One region of the Streptomyces sp. NPDC041135 genome, then DNA from elsewhere that is predicted to be linked to it. Evidence: riboswitches for the same ligand, from Rfam matches in the RefSeq annotation. Region 1 holds a riboswitch; each other region holds the start of a gene.
The links. Region 1 has a riboswitch for cyclic di-AMP ahead of ACZ6CZ_RS22270 (M23 family metallopeptidase). Riboswitches for the same ligand answer to the same signal wherever they lie in the genome.

Region 1 (5,896 bases):
CGCGCCGGTGATCCGGCGGACCGTGCCCGCTCCGGCGCCCCGGGCCGGCGGTGTCAGGCGACGGGGGCGATGCGCATCTTGATGTCGTCCGGCGACAGGGTGCCCTTGGCCGTCACATGGTCCCCGGAGGACTCGCCGCGCAGCCTGCGGCCGATCCACGGCACCAGGTACTCGCGGGCCCACTGGACGTTGTCGCGGCGGATCTCCAGCGTGCCGCGGGGCGGCAGCACCGGCCACGGCTGCTCCGGGTCGGCCGGCACCGGCAGGCCGAGGGCCAGCCCGGCCCGCAGCGCCACCCGGGTGTGCCCCTCGGGCGAGAGGTGCAGCCGGTCGTGGTCCCAGGCGCGCCGGTCCTGGATCGCCCGCAGGGACCACAGGTCGAGGACGGGGCAGCCGTACCGGTCGGCGACGGCCCGGACGTGCCCGTTGTAGGTGGCGATCTTGCCGCGCAGGTGCTTGAGCAGGGGCACGCCCCGGGTGTCGAACCCGGTGGTCACCATGACCGTGCCGACGGCGGAGGTCAGCCGGGCCACGGCGGCCTCGAAGCGCTCGGCCACCTCGTCCGGGTCGGTGCCGGGGCGGATGATGTCGTTGCCGCCGGCGCAGAAGGACACCAGGTCCGGCGCGAGTTCGAGGGCCCGGGGCACCTGGTCGGCCACGATCTGGTCGAGCAGTTTCCCGCGCACGGCGAGGTTGGTGTACTCGAAGTCTCCCTCGGGCCGCCGGTCGGCGAGGAGGACCGCGAAGCGGTCGGCCCAGCCGACGAACGCCCCGTCGGGGCCGGGGTCGCCGACGCCCTCGGTGAAGCTGTCCCCCACCGCCACGTACGACCCGATCACTGATCTGCTGTCACTCTTCGAATCGTCTGCCACGTCGGTCCATGATTCACCTTCGGGTGTGACCTACGCGACCGTAAGCGGGGGTTGACGATCGGTGAGATAAGCCACTCTCAAATGTTCGGTCAAGTACGGAATACGCAGGTCGCGAGGCGTGTCGGGGATGCGGACGGGCCGGAGGCCGGACCCGGGGATCGGGTCCGGCCTCCGGCGGGTGCCTGGCGGGGTGCCTGACGAGGCGTCAGCCGACGGCGAGGCCGTGTCCGCGGAGGTAGGCAACGGGGTCCACGTCCGAGCCGTAGTCGGGCGTGGTGCGGATCTCGAAGTGCAGGTGCGGGCCGGTCACGTTGCCGGTCGCGCCCGAGAGGCCGACCTGCTGGCCCGCGGTCACGCTCTGGCCGGCCGAGACGGAGAGCTGGGACAGGTGGCCGTACTGGGCGTAGTGGCCGTCGGCGAGCTTGATGACGACCTGGTTGCCGTAGGCGCCGCCCCAGCCCGCGGAGACGACCGTGCCCGCGCCGACGGCCTTGAGGGAGGTGCCGGTCGGGACGACGAAGTCCACGCCGGTGTGGTAGCCGCTGGACCACATGCCGCCGGCCACGTGGTAGCCGGTGCCGACGGTGGCGCCGGTCACCGGCAGGACGAAGCCGGTGGAGGTGCCCGCGGACACCGGTTCGGTGTCCGCCTGCCGCGGGGCCGCGGCCTCGGCCCGCGGGGTGGCGGAGTGCGCCGGGGCGGGCGGGGCGGGCTTCGGGGCGGCGGACTCGGTGTGCGCCGGTGTGGCCCTGCCGCCCAGCGTCAGCTTCAGGCCGGGGTGGATCAGCGAGGGATCGGCGCCCACGGCCTCGCGGTTGTCGGCGTAGAGGCGGTGCCAGCCACCGGCGACGTGCTGCTGCTCGGCGATCCTGGAGAGGTAGTCACCGGTGCGGACGGTGTAGGTGCGCGCCGTCCCCGCGTCCGACCGGGCCGCGGAGGCCGACGTGGCGGCCACCGGCGCGGACCGCACCGCGCTGCCGGCGGCGGACTCCTTGACCGTGGCGGCGTGCGCCCCGGTGGCCCCGAGGAGCGGCAGGGCCAGTGCGGCGCCACCGGTTCCGGCGACGGCGATGGAGCGGGTGAGACGCGGGGCCTTGGGGCGGCGGTGCTTACCCTTGGCGGGCATGACGCATTCCTCTCCGGCGCCTGCGAGGTGAGCTGTCGGGTTCGGACTGGAGCTGCCCGGCCGCGCAGCACGCGGCTTCACCCCTAGCCGTCCCGGGCACCGGAACAGGCAGTCGTACCTGGTGGGTCCCCCGCTCCTGCCGTGCACGGGTGAGTGTGTGCGGGGCTCCGGGCGGCGGCAGGATTCGGCGTTCCGTCCGGATTGGTGGCGAACGTAAGCGAGCGGGACGCGGGGGAACAAGCAGAAGTTCTCCGCCGTCCGCCTTTCCCATGATCCACAGGGGGAATTCCCGGTCACTTTCCGTGGACAGACGCCGCCCGGAATGGCGAACAGCCCAAGGAAGCACGCCGATTACGTGGACATGACGTGCGACGGACGGTCACGGATATGACGCTCCTCACGCGCCGCCGTACAGATAGTGCCATTCCGGAGTGAGTTGCAGCGAAGCCAGCGAATAGCAATAGAACGGACAGAAGGATCGGATACCGCACGGTCGGACCGATGTCGTAAGGTCGACGGCGTGCCCGCCGACGAGCCGCGCCGCCGGGACCGACCGGGAGGAGCCCCCGTGACGCAGCAGGTCCCGTCGACCGAGCCGCAGCTGGCCGGAGTGCGCAACTTCCGCGACGTGGGCGGCCTGCCCACCACCGACGGCCACCGGGTGCGGTACGGGGTGCTGTTCCGCAGCGGGCATCTGGCGCACGCGACCGCCTCGGACGCCGAGTACCTCGCCTCGCTGGGCCTGCACACGGTCTTCGACTTCCGCAACGCCGCCGACCACAAGCTGGAGGGCCCCGACGTGGAGCTGCCCGGCGTGCGGAACGTGAACCTGCCGCTGAGCGACCCGGCGGACGGCGCCGAGTTCTGGAAGATGGTCCGGGACGGCGACATCGAGCAGCTGCGCGGCATCCTGGCGGACGGCAAGGGGGCGGCCCGGATGACCGCCTCCTACCGCAGGATCATCACGGAGCGCACCGCCGAGCACTCCCGGGTGCTGCACGCGCTGGCCGAGGACAGCGTGCCCGCGCTGATGCACTGCGCCGCGGGCAAGGACCGCGCCGGGCTGTCGATAGCCGTGACCCTGCTCGCGCTGGGCGTGGAGCGCGAGGCGATCGTCGCCGACTACCTGGCGTCCAACGCCAGGCACCGCCGCTACAAGGTGCACCGCAGCGGCGACGCGGCCACCGCGTACACGCCCGAGGTGATGGAGCTGCTCAGCCCCCTGTTCGACGCCCGCGCCGAGTATCTGACGGCGGCCTTCGAGACCGTCGAGGAGACCTGGGGCGGGGTCGAGGCGTATCTGGCGCAGGGTCTGGGCCTGACCCCGAACACCCGCGAGCGGCTGCGCGAGCGGCTGCTGGACTGAAGCGGCGGGCTACTTGGCGCCCAGCGTGAACAGCAGGTAGAGGAAGGCCGCCAGGAGGTGGCCCGCGGCGATGTAGATGATCAGCCGGACCCACAGGGCCCGGGGGAACTTGTCCTCGACGTTGCTCATGACGGCTCTCCGGTCAGGGGCCCGAGGCACAGCGTGGCCGTGGGGCTCTGCAGCAGGGTGTGGACGAACAGCAGCTCGACGCCGTCGTGGTCCTCGGCGGCGATGCGGTGCGGGGTGAGCGAGTCGAAGTGCGCGCTGTCACCGGGCGCCAGCAGATGCGCGGCGTCCCCGAGACGCAGCCGCAGCCGGCCGCGCAGGACGTACAGCCACTCCTCGCCGGGGTGCACGCGCACGATGTCGCCCTGGGAGCCGTGCGGCACCCGGACCCGCAGCGCCTGCATCCCGCGGCCCGGCGCGCCGGCCTGGAAGTAGGTCCAGCCGCCCGCCGGGGTCGGTTCCATGGCCGCGCCGCGGACGATCGCGTCCCGGTCGGGCACCGACTCGCCGAGCAGCTCCGAGACGGTCGTACCGTAGATACGGGCGAGCGCGAGCAGCATCGGCAGCGACGGCTGCCGCAGGCCGGTCTCCAGCCGGGAGAGGTGCGCGGGCGACAGCCCGGCCGCGCGGGCCGCGGCCTCCAGGGTGAGGCCGGTACGGCGGCGCAGCGCGCGCAGCTGCGGCGCGACGGCGGGCAGGTGGCCGCCGGGGCCCGCCGCCGGAGGGGCTTCTTCGGGGCTCATGCCTCCATTCAGCCCCCGTTTTGCCTCTGCGGCAAATCTCTTGCCTCAGAGGCAAAACCGGTATTGCCTCCGAGGCCCGGACGGGGAGCGGGCCGGTGAGCCGGTGTCAGCGGTTGGCGACCGCCTGCTTGACCAGTGTCTTGCCGAAGTCCCACATGAGACCACCGCCGCTGTGCGCGTCGTCCATCACGTCGGTGAAGGCGTCGACGAACCGGTCCACGTCGGCCTCGTCGATGATCAGCGGCGGGATGAGCTTGATCACTTCCAGGTGGTCGCCGGAGACCTGGGTGAGGATGCGGTGGCGCTGGAGCAGCGGGACGACCACCATCTGCGCGAACAGGCCCTTGCGGGCGGCCTGGAGCACGGCCCAGCGGCTGCGCAGCTTCAGCGAGCCGGGCCTGCCGAACTCTATGCCGATCATCAGGCCCCGCCCGCGCACGTCGGCGAGCAGCTCGTAGGTGCCGACCAGGGCGGCGAGGCGGGACTTCAGCCGCTCCCCCATGGCCCGGGCGTTGGCGACGATCTGCTCGTTCTCCATGACCGCGAGCACGGCGAGGCCGGCCGCCATCGCCTGGGCGTTGGACCCGAAGCTCGCCGAGTGCACCAGGACGCGGTCCATGGACGAGTAGACCTTCTTGAAGATCCAGTCCTTGCCGAGGGTGGCGCCGACGGGGACGTACCCGCCGGACAGCGCCTTCGCCACGCAGACCAGGTCGGGTTCGACGCCGTCCTCGTGCTGGTAGGCGTAGAAGTCGCCGGTGCGGCCGAGACCGGTCTGCACCTCGTCGGCGATGAGCAGCGCCTTGTGCCGGTGCAGCAGCTCCTGCGCGGCGCGCAGATAGCCGGGGGGCGCCTCGTGCACCCCCTTCCCCTGGATCGGCTCCACGATCAGGGCGGCGACGTCCCCCTTCCGCAGCTCCCGGGCCAGGGCGTCGAGGTCGCCGAGCGGTACGGCGGTGTCGGGCAGCAGCGGGGCGAAGCCGTCACGGAAGCCGCCCTCGCCGTTGACCGAGAGGGAGCCGGTGGTCAGGCCGTGGAAGGCGTGGTCGCAGTACAGCACGCGCGGCCTGCCGGTGGCGTACCGGGCGAACTTCAGGGCGGTCTCGACGGCTTCCGTCCCGCTGTTGCCGAAGAACACCCGGTCCAGATGGGGGCTGTGGGTGAGGAGGCGCTCGGCGAGCAGGCCCGGCAGCGGCTGGCAGTCGAAGCGGGTGAGGTCGGCGAGGGAGGCGTCGAGGACGTCGTGCAGCGCCTTGCGGACGACCGGGTGGTGGCGGCCCAGTCCCATCACGCCGAACCCGGCGAGCATGTCCAGGTAGTCCGCGCCGTCCGCGTCCCAGAAGTGGGCGCCCTCGGCCCGCTCGTAGACCTTGTCGAAGCCGATGGTGTGCAGCATGCGCGGGAGCTGGTGGTTGAGGTGCCTGGCGTGCAGCTCGTAGCGTTCGGCGCCGCGCTCGGCGAGCAGGGCGCCGAGGTCGAACTCGGTGGTCATTCACTCTCCTTGGCTGTGCCGCCGGTGTCCCGGCGGCCGGGCGCGCGCCGGCCCGCCCGGCGATGCCGCCCCGCCTCCGGCCGGGCCGGGGCCCGGACGGAGGCGGGCGGCGGCGCTCACGACGTCAGTCCCGATTGCCGGAGACGGTCTCGCGCATGGCCCGCAGGGACTCCTTGAGCGAGCCCATGGTGGCGAGGACCGCGGTCGGCTCGTAGCCGCAGTGCGCCATGCAGTTGGCGCAGCGCGGGTCCTTGCCGCGGCCGTACTTGTCCCAGTCGGTGTCCTCCACCA
Region 2 (5,896 bases), on a different contig from region 1:
GCGGCGCGGCCGGTGAGCCGGGAGCGGCGGGCCTGCCGCTTGGTCTGGGAGCGGTAGACCCGGGCCGCGGTCTGCTCGCCGAGCACCCGCAGCCTGGTCGCCGTGGAGAAACGGTCCCGGTCCTTCGCGGCCATCTGGCTGTCCGCCTCCCCTTCCACGTGCGTACGTCCCCGGACACGGTACGGGACCGAGTACGGGGACGTACGTACGACTGGCTACGGCACGGCCGGGATGTGTCCCCGGCGGGCGCCCGGCGGGTCAGCCCTGGGCGGCCTCGCCGTGGCCCTTGAAGCGCGGGAAGGCCGAGCGGCCGGCGTACACCGCGGCGTCGTCGAGGATCTCCTCGATGCGCAGCAGCTGGTTGTACTTGGCGACGCGCTCGGAGCGGGCCGGGGCGCCGGTTTTGATCTGGCCGCAGTTGGTCGCGACGGCCAGGTCGGCGATGGTGACGTCCTCGGTCTCGCCGGAGCGGTGGGACATCATGCACTTGTAGCCGCTGCGCTGGGCCAGCTCCACGGCGTCCAGCGTCTCGGTCAGCGAGCCGATCTGGTTGACCTTGACCAGCAGGGCGTTGGCGGCGCCCTCCTCGATGCCCCGGGCGAGGCGCTCGGGGTTGGTGACGAACAGGTCGTCGCCGACGAGCTGGACGCGGTCGCCGAGGCGGGCGGTGATGGTCTTCCAGCCCTCCCAGTCGTCCTCGAACAGCGGGTCCTCGATGGAGACCAGCGGGTACGCCTCGACCAGCTCGGCGTAGTAGTCGGTCATCTCCTCGGCGGTGCGGTTCTTGCCCTCGAAGACGTAGGAGCCGTCCTTGTAGAACTCGGACGCGGCCACGTCGAGCGCCAGGGCGATCTGCTCGCCGGGGGTGTAACCGGCCTCCTTGATCGCCTCCAGGATGAGGTCGAGGGCCTCGCGGTTGGAGCCGAGGTTCGGGGCGAAGCCGCCCTCGTCGCCGAGACCGGTGGACAGGCCCTTGTTCTTCAGGACCTTCTTCAGCGTGTGGTAGACCTCGGCGCCCCAGCGCAGCGCCTCGGAGAAGGACTCCGCGCCGATCGGGGCGATCATGAACTCCTGGATGTCCACGTTGGAGTCGGCGTGCGAGCCGCCGTTCAGGATGTTCATCATCGGAACGGGCAGCAGGTGCGCGTTCGGGCCGCCCAGGTAGCGGAAGAGCGGGAGGTCGCTGGCCTCGGAGGCGGCGTGGGCGACGGCGAGCGAGACGCCGAGGATGGCGTTGGCGCCGAGCGACCCCTTGTTGTCGGTGGCGTCCAGGTCGAACATGGCCTGGTCGATCAGGCGCTGCTCGGTGGCGTCGTAGCCGACCAGCTCCGGGCCGATCTGCTCGATGACGGCGAGGACGGCCTTCTCGACACCCTTGCCCAGGTAGCGGTTCGAGTCACCGTCGCGCAGTTCGATGGCCTCGAAGGCGCCGGTGGACGCGCCGGACGGAACGGCGGCACGACCCGTGCTGCCGTCGTCGAGGCCGACCTCGACCTCGACCGTGGGGTTGCCTCGGGAGTCCAGGATTTCCCGGGCTACGACGACGTCGATGGACGGCACGAGCATCTCCTTCTTGGATGTGACGCTGGAAGTGCGGGGCTGTCTGCCTTACGGCTGTGCCTTGCGACTAGAGCCTAACCGTCTCCGGGGCGCCGGCAGCCGACCGACCGTCCCGTGGACAAGGTGACCGTACACATTGTTCGCTGACGGAACAAAGGGAGGCCAAAAAAAGCCCCGCCCCGGTGCGTACGGGGGACGACGCACCGGGGCGGGGAGCCCGTGGGGACGGGGGGACCCTCACGGGACCTCCAGTATGGGGGCCGCGCTTGTGAGGGCGCTGTGGCCGGGCAGGGCGGCGGCTGTGCGCCGCCGGGCCGTGCCGGACGCGGCCTACTTCAGGTGCAGCTGCTGACCCGGGTAGATGAGGTTCGCGTCCTCGACGATGTCCTTGTTGAGGTCGTACAGCTTCTTCCAGCCACCGGCGACCTTCTGGTCCGCGGCGATGGAGCTGAGGGTGTCACCGGTGACGACCTTGTACTCGCCGTCGCCCTTCTTGACCTTCTTGCCGGTCGGGGTGGTGACGGTCTTGCTCGCGGCCGGGCGGTCGCTGGAGCGCGAGGCGGCCTGGTCGTCGGTCGAACGGGTGGTGGTACCCGTGCCGGCGGACGAGCTGGACGGGGTGGACGGGGTGGAGGAGCCGGTGCCGCTGCCGCTCGAAGCGGTGGAGCCGTTGTAGGCGGCGCCCGAAAGGCCCGTGCCGCAGACCGGCCAGGCACCCTTGCCCTGCGCGGCGAGGACCTTCTCGGCCACGGCGATCTGCTGCGACTTGGCGGCCTTGTCGGCGGTGGCGGCGTACTGCGTGCCGCCGTACGCGGCCCACGTGGAGGCGGAGAACTGCAGACCGCCGTAGTAGCCGTTGCCGGTGTTGATGGACCAGTTGCCGCCCGACTCGCACTGGGCGACGGCGTCCCACTCGGAGGCGGTGGCGGCGGAGGCGCTGCCGGCCGCCATCAGCGGCGCGGCGACCGCGGCACCGGTGACACCGGCGAGCGCGACGGCGCGGATGGCCTTGGACGGACGGCGGTGCTTGCCCTTGCTGGAAAACAGCATGGATCGATCCCCTCACCGACGCCTGCGAGGTGAGCTGTCGGGTTCGGGCCGGTTGAGTTGCCCGGCCACCCTCCCGTCTCGGGAAGGGTGGCTCCACCCCTAGCCGGTTCCAGCGTCAACCGCTGGTCCCGGCGCCTACCTTGGGTCCCCCGCTCCTGCCTACGGCGCATTACGCGACGACTGTTCCCGGGCCGCCACTGGCAGGATTCGGCGTTGCGGCGGCCGGGGCTCGTGGTGACGAGCGGCTTCGACCGTAGACAGGTGATCGACGGAATTTCAAAGACGATCAGGGCTTCTGAGACTCATCCCACACTTTCGCCAAACCGGACATCATGCGCTAAATGGGGCGTCAACTGGCTCTACTTTTCGACCGTTTCGCCACCAACACGCAGGGTCTGACCGGGGGCGATGTCGTCAGGGTCGGCACCGATGGCCGCCTTGTTGTCGGCGTAGAGCGCGTGCCACCCGCCGTCGACGGCAAGGGAGTCGGCGATGGAGACCAGCGAGTCGCCGTCGCGGACGGTGTAGGACGTGGCGACGGGCTTCGCGCCCGCCACTTCGTCCGCGCTCACCCCGCGATGCCGGCCGGTGCCGATCGAACCGGTGTCGACCAGGCTCCAAGAGCCGCCGGTCTGCCAGGAATTGTCCGAGTCGCCGGCTTCCGGAGCCGCAGTGGCCGAACCGGCCGCCCGCCGCGAGCCGCCGGACCCCGAACCGGAATTCCCAGGGGACGACTTGCCCGACTTGCCGTGGTCCACGGCGGTATCGCCACCCGCGTTCGCGTCCGGCGAGGCGCTGTCCGACGCGGAGTCGGAGGGTGAGGGCGAGGACGAATCGGGCAGAGCGGGCGAGTCGGGGGAGCCGGACGTACCCGACGATCCCGTGGAGTCGGACGAGCCCGCCGAGCCGGTGGAGTCACCGGAGCCCTGGGAGCCCGACGACCCGGACGAGTCGGACGAATGGGATGATCCCGATGAACCGGATGAACCCGATGTGTCCGAATCGCCGACGCCCGTGTCGACGTCCACCGACGCAGAGTTCGAGGTGAGGCCGGAGAGCAGGGCGCAGGTGGCCCAGGGGGTGGTTCCCCGGTCGGCCAGGATCCGCTCGGCGACGGCTATCTGCTGCGAACGGCTGGCCTCGTCCGCGCTGGCGGCGTAGTCGAGGCCGCCGTAGCGCTCCCAGTCGCCCGGGGAGATCTGGAGGCCGCCGTAGAACCCGTTCCCGGTGTCCGCGCTCCAGGAGCCGCCGCTCTCGCACTCGGCCACCTTGTCCCAGGTGGTGCCGTCGGCCGCGTTCGCGGAGGCCGCCCCGAGCAGCGGGATGGCGATGGCGGAGCCGGTCACCCCGGCCGCGACGAGGAGGGCCGGAGCCTGACGGGGGCGACGGTGACGACCGTTCCCGGAGAGCATACGGAGACCTTTCGCGCGACAACGGTGAACAGCGCGGCGGATCACGCTCGACGCCGCGCTGATGGGTGAACGTATCGGCAGACGATCACTTGTCACAAGTTAATGCCGCGCAGATCACGTGAAGATCACGGAATGAGGGTGTGCCCACACGCAGCGACGGGCGGGGTGGCACCGCCGGCCCGGGAGGGCCGGGAGGGCCGGGGAGTTCACGGGTCGTCAGGGGCGTTGCGGTGTGAACTCCACGGGGAGGGTGCGCAGGCCGCGCATGATGAGGCCGCCGCGCCAGCGCAGCTCGGCCGGGTCCGCCGCCAGGCGCAGGTCGGGCAGGCGGGTCAGGAGGGTCGCGAGAGCGGTCTGGCCCTCCAGGCGGGCGAGCGGCGCGCCCAGGCAGTAGTGGATGCCGTGGCCGTAGCCCAGGTGCTGGTTGTCGCGCCGGGCCAGATCCAGGACGTCGGGGCCGGCGAACCGCTCCGGGTCCCGGTCGGCGGCAGCGAGGACGACGAGGACGGGATCGCCGGGCGCGATGTCCTGCCCGCCGATGGTGAGCGGCCGGGTGGCGAAGCGCCAGGTCGCCAGCTCCACGGGGCCGTCGTAGCGCAGCAGTTCTTCGACGCCGCTCTCCAGCAGGCCGTGCTCGCCGCGGGCCAGGGAGGCTTGCAGGCGCTCGCGCTCGCCGGGGTGGGTGAGCAGGGCGTAGGTGCCGTTGCCGATGAGGTTGACGGTGGTCTCGAAGCCGGCGAAGAGCAGGATGAAGGCCATCGCCGCGGCCTCGTTCTCGGTGAGGTGCTCGCCGTGGTCGGAGGCCCGGATGAGGGCGGAGATCAGGTCCTCGCCGGGGGCCGGGTCGGCGGGCAGCGCCTCCCGCTTGCGGTGGATGAGCTCGGCGAGGTAGCCGCGCATCTTCTTCACCGACCGCGCTACCCCGCCCCGGGGTCCGCCCCCGTGCCGGATCATCATGCCCGCCCAGTCCCGGAAGTCGTCCTGGTCCTCTCCCGGGACACCGAGCAGGTCGCAGATGGCGTAGATGGGCAGCGGGAACGCGAACTCGTGGATGAGGTCGGCGGAGCCCTCCCGGGCGAACCGGTCGATGAGGTCGTCGGTCAGCTGCTGCACCCGGGGCGCGAACTCGGCGACCCTGCGCGGGGTGAACGCCTTGCTGACCAGCCGCCGCAGCCGGGTGTGGTCCGGCGGGTCGATGTTCAGCAGATGCGTCATCAGCTCGGCCTTGCGCTCCCCCGGGATACCGGTCTTGCCCTTGGCGTGCGCGGGCTCGTCGTGGTGCGCGGGGTTCTTGCTCAGCCGCTGGTCGGCCAGGGCCTGCCGGGCATCGGCGTACCGGGTGACCAGCCAGGCCTCCACCCCGCTGGGCAGCGTGGTCCGGTGCACGGGGGCGTGCTCGCGCAGCCAGGCGTACGCCGGGTAGGGGTCGGTGGCGAACTCCCAGGTGAACAGGTCCGGGGCGGCGGGGACCGGGGGGCCTGGCGTGTCCGCCGGGGGCCCTGCCGTCTCCGCGGGGGGCTGGGTGGCGGGGCGGCCGGTCACCGCTCCTCCCTCTCCTGGCCGGGGACGGGCAGGCCTTCCGCCGTGCGTATGGCGTCCCGGTAGGCCCGTGCCGCCGCCCGCAGGGCCGCCTCCGGGTCCACGCCCTCGGCCTCGGCGCGGATCGCCAGGGCCAGCAGCTCGTAGCCGACGCCCTCCCCCCGCGGCAGCGGTACCTCCAGGGCGGCGGTGCGGGTGCGGGAGGCGAGCTTGGCGGCGAGGGCCAGGGCGGGCTGGCCGAGCGGCACGCCGTCCGTCACCGAGGCGCGGCGCTTCTCCTCGGCCTTGGTGCGCAGCCAGTGCTCCTTGACGTCCTCGGGGGTCTCGGCGCTCTC
Region 3 (5,896 bases), on a different contig from region 1:
TTCACCGTCCTGACCGGCATCGGCTTCGGCGCCGCCGCGGCCTGCGCCCCGGAGAGCGGCACCGCCCGGCGCGTGCTGCCGCCGCTCGGCGGACTGCTGCTCGCGGTGAGCCTGCACGCCTTCTGGAACAGCTCCTCGACCTTCGGCGAGTACGGCTTCTTCGCCGTCTACGGGGCCTTCATGATGCCCGCTTTCGGCCTGCTGGCCTGGCTCGCCATAGGGACCCGGCAGCGCGAGCTGCGCACCGTGCGCACCGAGCTGCCGGTCTACGTCCTGGCCGGCTGGCTGCGGCCGGCCGAGCCGTTCGTGCTGGCGTCGATGGAGGCCCGGCGGCTGGCCCGGGACTACGCCAGGCACCACGGCGGCCGGCCGGCCGGGCGGGCGGTGGCGGAGTACGAGGCGTACGCGACCTCGCTGGCGTTCCTGCGGCACCGGGGACGGCGGGGGCGGGCCGGGTCCCACTTCGCCGTACGGGAGCGGGAGCTGCTGGCCGAGCTGTGGAAGCGCCGGCAGACCGCGCGGCCCGCCCTGGAGTACGCGGCCGGTCTCACCGCCCGTCCCCCGGTGCCCGGATACGGGTTCCCCGAGTACGGCCATGGCTACGGGTACGGCTCCCCCGGGTACCGCGGCGGGTACGGCAGCCCGGCGCTGCCGGTGCCGTACCCCGCGTACCAGCCGTACCCGGCGTATCAGCCGTACCGCCCGTGACCGGGCCGGGGCCGGGCTTCGCCTAGGCCGATGCCTCGGTGAGGCGGCCGATCTCGTCGTCCGTCAGGTTCAGCTCCGCCACCGCGAGCAGCGCCGGGAGCTGGCCGGTCGTCCGGGCCGAGGCGATCGGCGCCGCCACCGTGGGCTGGGCGGCGAGCCAGGCCAGGGCGACCGTCGCGACCTCGGTGTCACGGGCGGCTGCGATCTCGTCCAGGGCGGCGAGGACCCGCTGCCCGCGCTCGGTGCCGAGGTGCTTGGCGGCCCCCTCCGCCCGGGCGCTGTCGACGGTGGTGCCGGGGCGGTACTTGCCGGTGAGGAAGCCCGAGGCCAGGGAGAAGTACGGGACGGCGGCGAGGCCGGTGCGGGCGGCCAGGTCCCGCAGGGCGCCCTCGTAGGTGTCGCGGGAGACCAGGTTGTAGTGGGGCTGGAGGGCGACGTAGCGGGCCAGGCCCTCGCGGTCGGAGAACTCCAGGGACTCGGTGAGGCGCTCGGGGCTGATGTTGGAGGCGGCGATGTGCCGCACCTTGCCCGCCTTCACCAGCTCGTCCAGCGCGCCGATGATCTCCTCGACCGGGACCTCGGGCTTGTCGAAGTGCGTGTAGTAGAGGTCGATGTAGTCGGTGTCCAGGCGGCGCAGGGAGGCGTCGGCGGCGGCCTTGATGGTGGCCGCGGACAGGCCCTGGAAGTCGGGGTGCTGGCTGACCTTGGTGGCGATGACGACGTCGGAGCGGTTGCCGCGGGCCTTGACCCACTTGCCGATGATGGTCTCGGACTCGCCGCCCCGGTTGCCCTCGGCCCAGGCCGAGTAGGAGTCGGCGGTGTCGACGAAGTTGCCGCCGGCGGCCGTGTAGGCGTCCAGGACGGCGAAGGAGGCCGTCTCGTCGGCGGTCCAGCCGAAGACGTTGCCGCCGAGCGCGAGCGGGAAAACCTCGAGGTCGGACGTGCCGAGCTTGCGCAGAGAAGTCATGCCTTATGTCAACGCCCGGAGCGGGTGGTCGCATTCCGGCGGCCGGCCGGCAGCCCTGACGTCGGGGGGTTGTCGTCAGGACCGCCGGAGCTTCGGGGAAGCGTCGGGCCGGAGGCCGGGCGGGGGAGGCTCAGGGGGTGAGGCCCTTGCCGTGCAGCCAGGCCATCGGGTCGATGCCGGTGGCGGCGCCGCCGGGGTGGACCTCCAGGTGCAGGTGCGGGCCGGTGACGTTGCCGGTGGCGCCGACCCGGCCGATGACCTCGCCGGTGGCGACCTTCTGCCCGGCGCTGACGTTGATCGAGGACTGGTGGCAGAACCACAGCTCGGTGCCGTCGTCCAGGGTGAGGATGGTGCGGTAGCCGTAGGCGCCGGCCCAGCCCGCCTCGGTGACCGTGCCGCTGTGGATGGCCTTGATGAGGGTGCCGGTGGGCGCGGCGAAGTCCAGGCCGGTGTGGTAGCCGGAGGACCACATGGAGCCGGCCTCGCCGAAGGTCGACGTGATCGTGTACGACGACGTCGGCAGCGTGTACTGCTTGGCCAGCTTCGCCAGGCGCTCGGCCTCGGCCTTCTTCTTGGCGGCGGCCTCCGCCTCGGCCTTGGCGTCGGCGGCCGCGGCTGCGGCCTCCTTCTCGGCCTTGGCTGCGGCGGTGGCGGCCTGCTTCCCGGCGGCGGCGACGGCGGCCGCGGTGGCCTTGGTGTCGACCTGGACCTGCTGCTGCTCGGCCTGGGCCATGATGCGGTTGCGCAGCGCCTCACCGGCGTCCGCGGTGCCCGGGTCGGTGTCGGCGGAGGCCGTGCCCACGGTGCTGAGCGTGGCGGTGGTGGCCTCGGCGGTGCCGTGGCCCTCGCCGAGCAGGGAGTCGACGGAGGAGGGCAGGTCGGGCAGGGAGATGGAGACCGGCGGCTTGCCGGTGTTGGCGCTGGCCATGCCGCCCGCGCCGACGGCGGCGATGACACCGACGCCCAGGACCGTGGAGCTGCGGGCGAGTCCGCCGCCGCGCTGCTTGCCGACGCGGTGCCGGCCGCGCACCGGGCGGAGGGATTCCTCGGTGGGGTTCCACTCCTCCCACGGGCCCTCGTCGGTGCGGTAGGTGCCGTAACCGAAGGTCTCGCTGTCGTGCCGGCTCGGCACGAACGGGTCTGCCGGGGCAGGCCGGTTGGACGCCACTCGGGCGTGCTCCTTTCCTTCCGTCGCCTACCGGGTTAGCTGACGGGTTCGGAGCAGGAAGGTCTCCTACGCGCGTATACCGGCCCCCACCCGGTGAGTTCTCCTCACCGGCCGACGGCGGCTTCCGCGTGATTCACCCCAAATGGTGGTTCCCCGGTTCCCTTGCGGGATTCGGCGCGTGCGCACGGAGCCGCCTTCTGTGACGGCTGGGACGACCGCGCTGCGTTATCGAACGTTAATAGACCCACCCGTCAGATTCCAAGCCGTTCGACTTGATCATTACGCTTCTCCGGGCCGGACTTACCCGTCATGAACGGTGAAAACCGGGCGAGTTGCCCGATGTTCATGTTTCACAGGCCGGTTGATGGTGACTCAGATGTGATGCGCAGGGCGCTCACCGGATCACCGAACGTGATATCGGGTTCCCGCGCGGGTGTCACGGCCGCCGTACGGCCAGCAGGGCCATGTCGTCCGCCGTTCCGCCCCCGGAGTGCCGCCGGACCTCCGCCGCGAGGCGGTGCAGCAGCGCGGCCGGGCCGGAGAAGGTGCGCCCGGCGAGCCGCCGCTCGGGATCGTAGAACCGGCCGTGGGCGTCGCGGGCCTCGGACAGGCCGTCGGTGTAGAGCAGCAGCGTGGCGCCGGCGGGGAAGGCGGCCTCCGTCGCATGGTCGGGCGGCGCGCCCAGGTCGCCCAGGCCCAGCGGCAGCGCCGGTTCACGGGCGAGCAGGGTGTGCAGCCGGCCGTCGGCGTGCAGCAGGAGCGGCGGAGGATGGCCGCGGTTGACGATCCGGACCACCGCGTCGTCGTGCGGGAGTTCGGCGAGGACGGCCGTGGTGAACCCCTCGAAGGCGTCGACGCCCTCCCGCCGGGCGCCCTCGCGGGCCAGCGCCCGGTCCAGCCGCCGCGCCACCGCCTCCAGGCCGGCCTCCTGCTCGGCGGCCTCCCGGAACGCCCCGATGAGCACGGCCACGGCCGCGACCGCGCCCATCCCCTTGCCGCGCACGTCCCCCACCACCAGCCGGACGCCGTGCGGGGTGTCCTGCACCGCGTACAGGTCGCCGCCGATGAACGCGTCCGCCTGGGCCGCCTCGTAGCAGGCGGCGATGTCGAAACCGCCGATCCGGACGGCCGGCTCGGGCAGGACGGCCCGCTGGGCGGCCTCGGCGATCTCGCGGGCGGACGCCAGCCGCCGGTCGCCCCGGCGCACCACCCGGTTGATGACGGCGGCCAGGACGGCGACCGTGGCCACCGTGACGGCGTCGGTGACGGTGGTGACGTCCGGGCCGGCGCGGTGGCCGGCGTGCACCGCGCAGGAGGCGGCGAGCGCGGCGAGCCCGGTGAGGAGGGTGCGGCGCGGCGAGAACAGGGGCGCCGCGGCCAGCGGCGCGGCCGTGAAGAAGGGGACGGCGGTGAAGCCCTGCGGTGTCCGCAGGTCGTAGAGGACCCCGGCGGCGATCAGCAGGGCGGGCAGGACCCGCAGCAGCCTCCGGACCGGCGAGCGGCGCCCCGGGACCGCCGGTACGGATGCGGGGCCCGGGTCGGGGCCGGGAACGACGGCTGCGGGGCACCGGTCACCGGCCCTGGCGTACGGGTCGTACTGCTCCACCTCACCAGGGCGCACCGCTGATCTCCCACGTGTCCGACGTACGTCCAGGTTTGTGGGCGCGGCGAGGGGCGGCGAGCGCTGTGGGCCGACCGGATGACCACGTTCGGGTGTGACACGCACCACGCTCCCCGCGGCGGGCCGGGAGGCGGCCGGGGCGGGAAAGACTCAGGGCCGGAATCCATGTACTGGATTCCGGCCCTGAGTATCAGTAGCGGGGACAGGATTTGAACCTGCGACCTCTGGGTTATGAGCCCAGCGAGCTACCGAGCTGCTCCACCCCGCGGCGATGACTCCACTGTACGCCATGTTCAGGGCCACGAGCACACCGGTTTGATCAGGGCCGGTCCGCGGGGCGCCCGCGGAGGTGGCCGGCGGGTCGCCGGTCAGCCCGGCAGGTGGGCGTTCGGGGCCTTCGCCCGGTCCTCGAACCCGGGCAGCACCAGCACCCGGGCGCCCGCCCGCGCCAGCACCCCCGTGCCGTCGGCCTCCGCCACGAACGTGCCGGGCTCGCGCCAGGCCGTCACCACCCGGCGGACGCCGGCCCGCAGGATGAGGTCGGCACAGGGGGCGGGGCGGGAGGCGCGGCGGGCGCAGGGTTCGAGGCTGCTGTAGACGGTGGCGGCGGCCAGCCGCGGATCACCGGGCGCGATCTTGGCCAGCGCCGCCTCCTCCGCGTGCACGACCGGGTCGCCGCCCTCCCGGGAGTGGCCGCGGGCCAGCTCGGTGCCGTCGGCGGCGACCACCACGGCCCCGACGCTGAACGCGGTGTCCGAGGGCGGGCAGAGGGCGGCCAGGTCGCAGGCGGTGCCCAGCCAGTGGCGGTCGGCCGCGGCCGCCAGGTCACCGGCCCCGGGTGCGGTGGGTTCGTAGCGCATGAGGACGACGTCCTCGATCCGGCGGCTCTCCAGCAGCCGCAGCCGGCCGCCCTGGTACGCCCCCGGGCCGAACAGCCGGGGCGCGGCCGGGTCGCCGACGAACAGCGGGGCGAGCACGAGCTGGAGTTCGTCGGCGAGGCCCTGCTGGAGCAGCTGGGTATGGACGGTGCCGCCGCCCTCGACCATCAGCCGCCGCACCCCGCGTGCCGTGGCCAGGTGGTGGAGCAGGGCGCGCCAGTCCAGGCTCGGGCCGAGCGCGACCACGTCGGCGGCCAGGCCGAGGGCGGCGGCCCGCCGGGCGCCCCGGTCGGTGGTGCAGATCAGCTTGTCGCCGCCGGTGTGCCAGAAATGGGCGTCCGGGTCCAGGTCGCCGGAGGCCGTGACGGTGACCTTGAGGGGGTACTCCGGCCGGCCCTCGGCGCGGCGGGCGGCGCGTCGGGCGGGCGAGTTGACCAGCAGCCTGGGGTTGTCGGCGCGGATGGTGCCGGCGCCGATCAGGATGGCGTCGACCGAGGCCCGTACCTCGTCGACCCGGTCGAAGTCGGCGGGGCCGGACAGGAGCAGGCGCTCCG

Region 2: linked by a shared signal. The riboswitch ahead of ACZ6CZ_RS16185 (transglycosylase family protein) and the one ahead of ACZ6CZ_RS22270 (M23 family metallopeptidase) in region 1 are both predicted to bind cyclic di-AMP.
Region 3: linked by a shared signal. The riboswitch ahead of ACZ6CZ_RS21360 (M23 family metallopeptidase) and the one ahead of ACZ6CZ_RS22270 (M23 family metallopeptidase) in region 1 are both predicted to bind cyclic di-AMP.

Annotation. Positions count from the first base shown of each region.
Region 1 is NZ_JBVIYZ010000009.1:183,605-189,500, forward strand. It holds gene ACZ6CZ_RS22265 (SGNH/GDSL hydrolase family protein) at 54-839, opposite strand; gene ACZ6CZ_RS22270 (M23 family metallopeptidase) at 1,078-1,998, opposite strand; cyclic di-AMP (ydaO/yuaA leader) riboswitch at 2,003-2,160, opposite strand; gene ACZ6CZ_RS22275 (tyrosine-protein phosphatase) at 2,567-3,364, shown strand; gene ACZ6CZ_RS22280 (DUF6126 family protein) at 3,374-3,493, opposite strand; gene ACZ6CZ_RS22285 (helix-turn-helix domain-containing protein) at 3,490-4,113, opposite strand; gene ACZ6CZ_RS22290 (aspartate aminotransferase family protein) at 4,220-5,605, opposite strand; gene hpnH (adenosyl-hopene transferase HpnH) at 5,730-5,896, opposite strand, start outside.
Region 2 is NZ_JBVIYZ010000006.1:86,185-92,080, forward strand. It holds gene ACZ6CZ_RS16175 (FtsB family cell division protein) at 1-134, opposite strand, end outside; gene eno (phosphopyruvate hydratase) at 259-1,560, opposite strand; gene ACZ6CZ_RS16185 (transglycosylase family protein) at 1,891-2,610, opposite strand; cyclic di-AMP (ydaO/yuaA leader) riboswitch at 2,615-2,787, opposite strand; gene ACZ6CZ_RS16190 (transglycosylase family protein) at 2,970-4,022, opposite strand; gene ACZ6CZ_RS16195 (cytochrome P450 family protein) at 4,239-5,564, opposite strand; gene ACZ6CZ_RS16200 (nucleoside triphosphate pyrophosphohydrolase) at 5,561-5,896, opposite strand, start outside.
Region 3 is NZ_JBVIYZ010000008.1:304,587-310,482, reverse strand. It holds gene ACZ6CZ_RS21370 (PrsW family intramembrane metalloprotease) at 1-708, shown strand, start outside; gene ACZ6CZ_RS21365 (aldo/keto reductase) at 731-1,675, opposite strand; gene ACZ6CZ_RS21360 (M23 family metallopeptidase) at 1,806-2,843, opposite strand; cyclic di-AMP (ydaO/yuaA leader) riboswitch at 2,853-3,030, opposite strand; gene ACZ6CZ_RS21355 (PP2C family protein-serine/threonine phosphatase) at 3,280-4,464, opposite strand; tRNA gene ACZ6CZ_RS21350 (tRNA-Met) at 4,659-4,732, opposite strand; gene ACZ6CZ_RS21345 (dihydrofolate reductase family protein) at 4,833-5,896, opposite strand, start outside.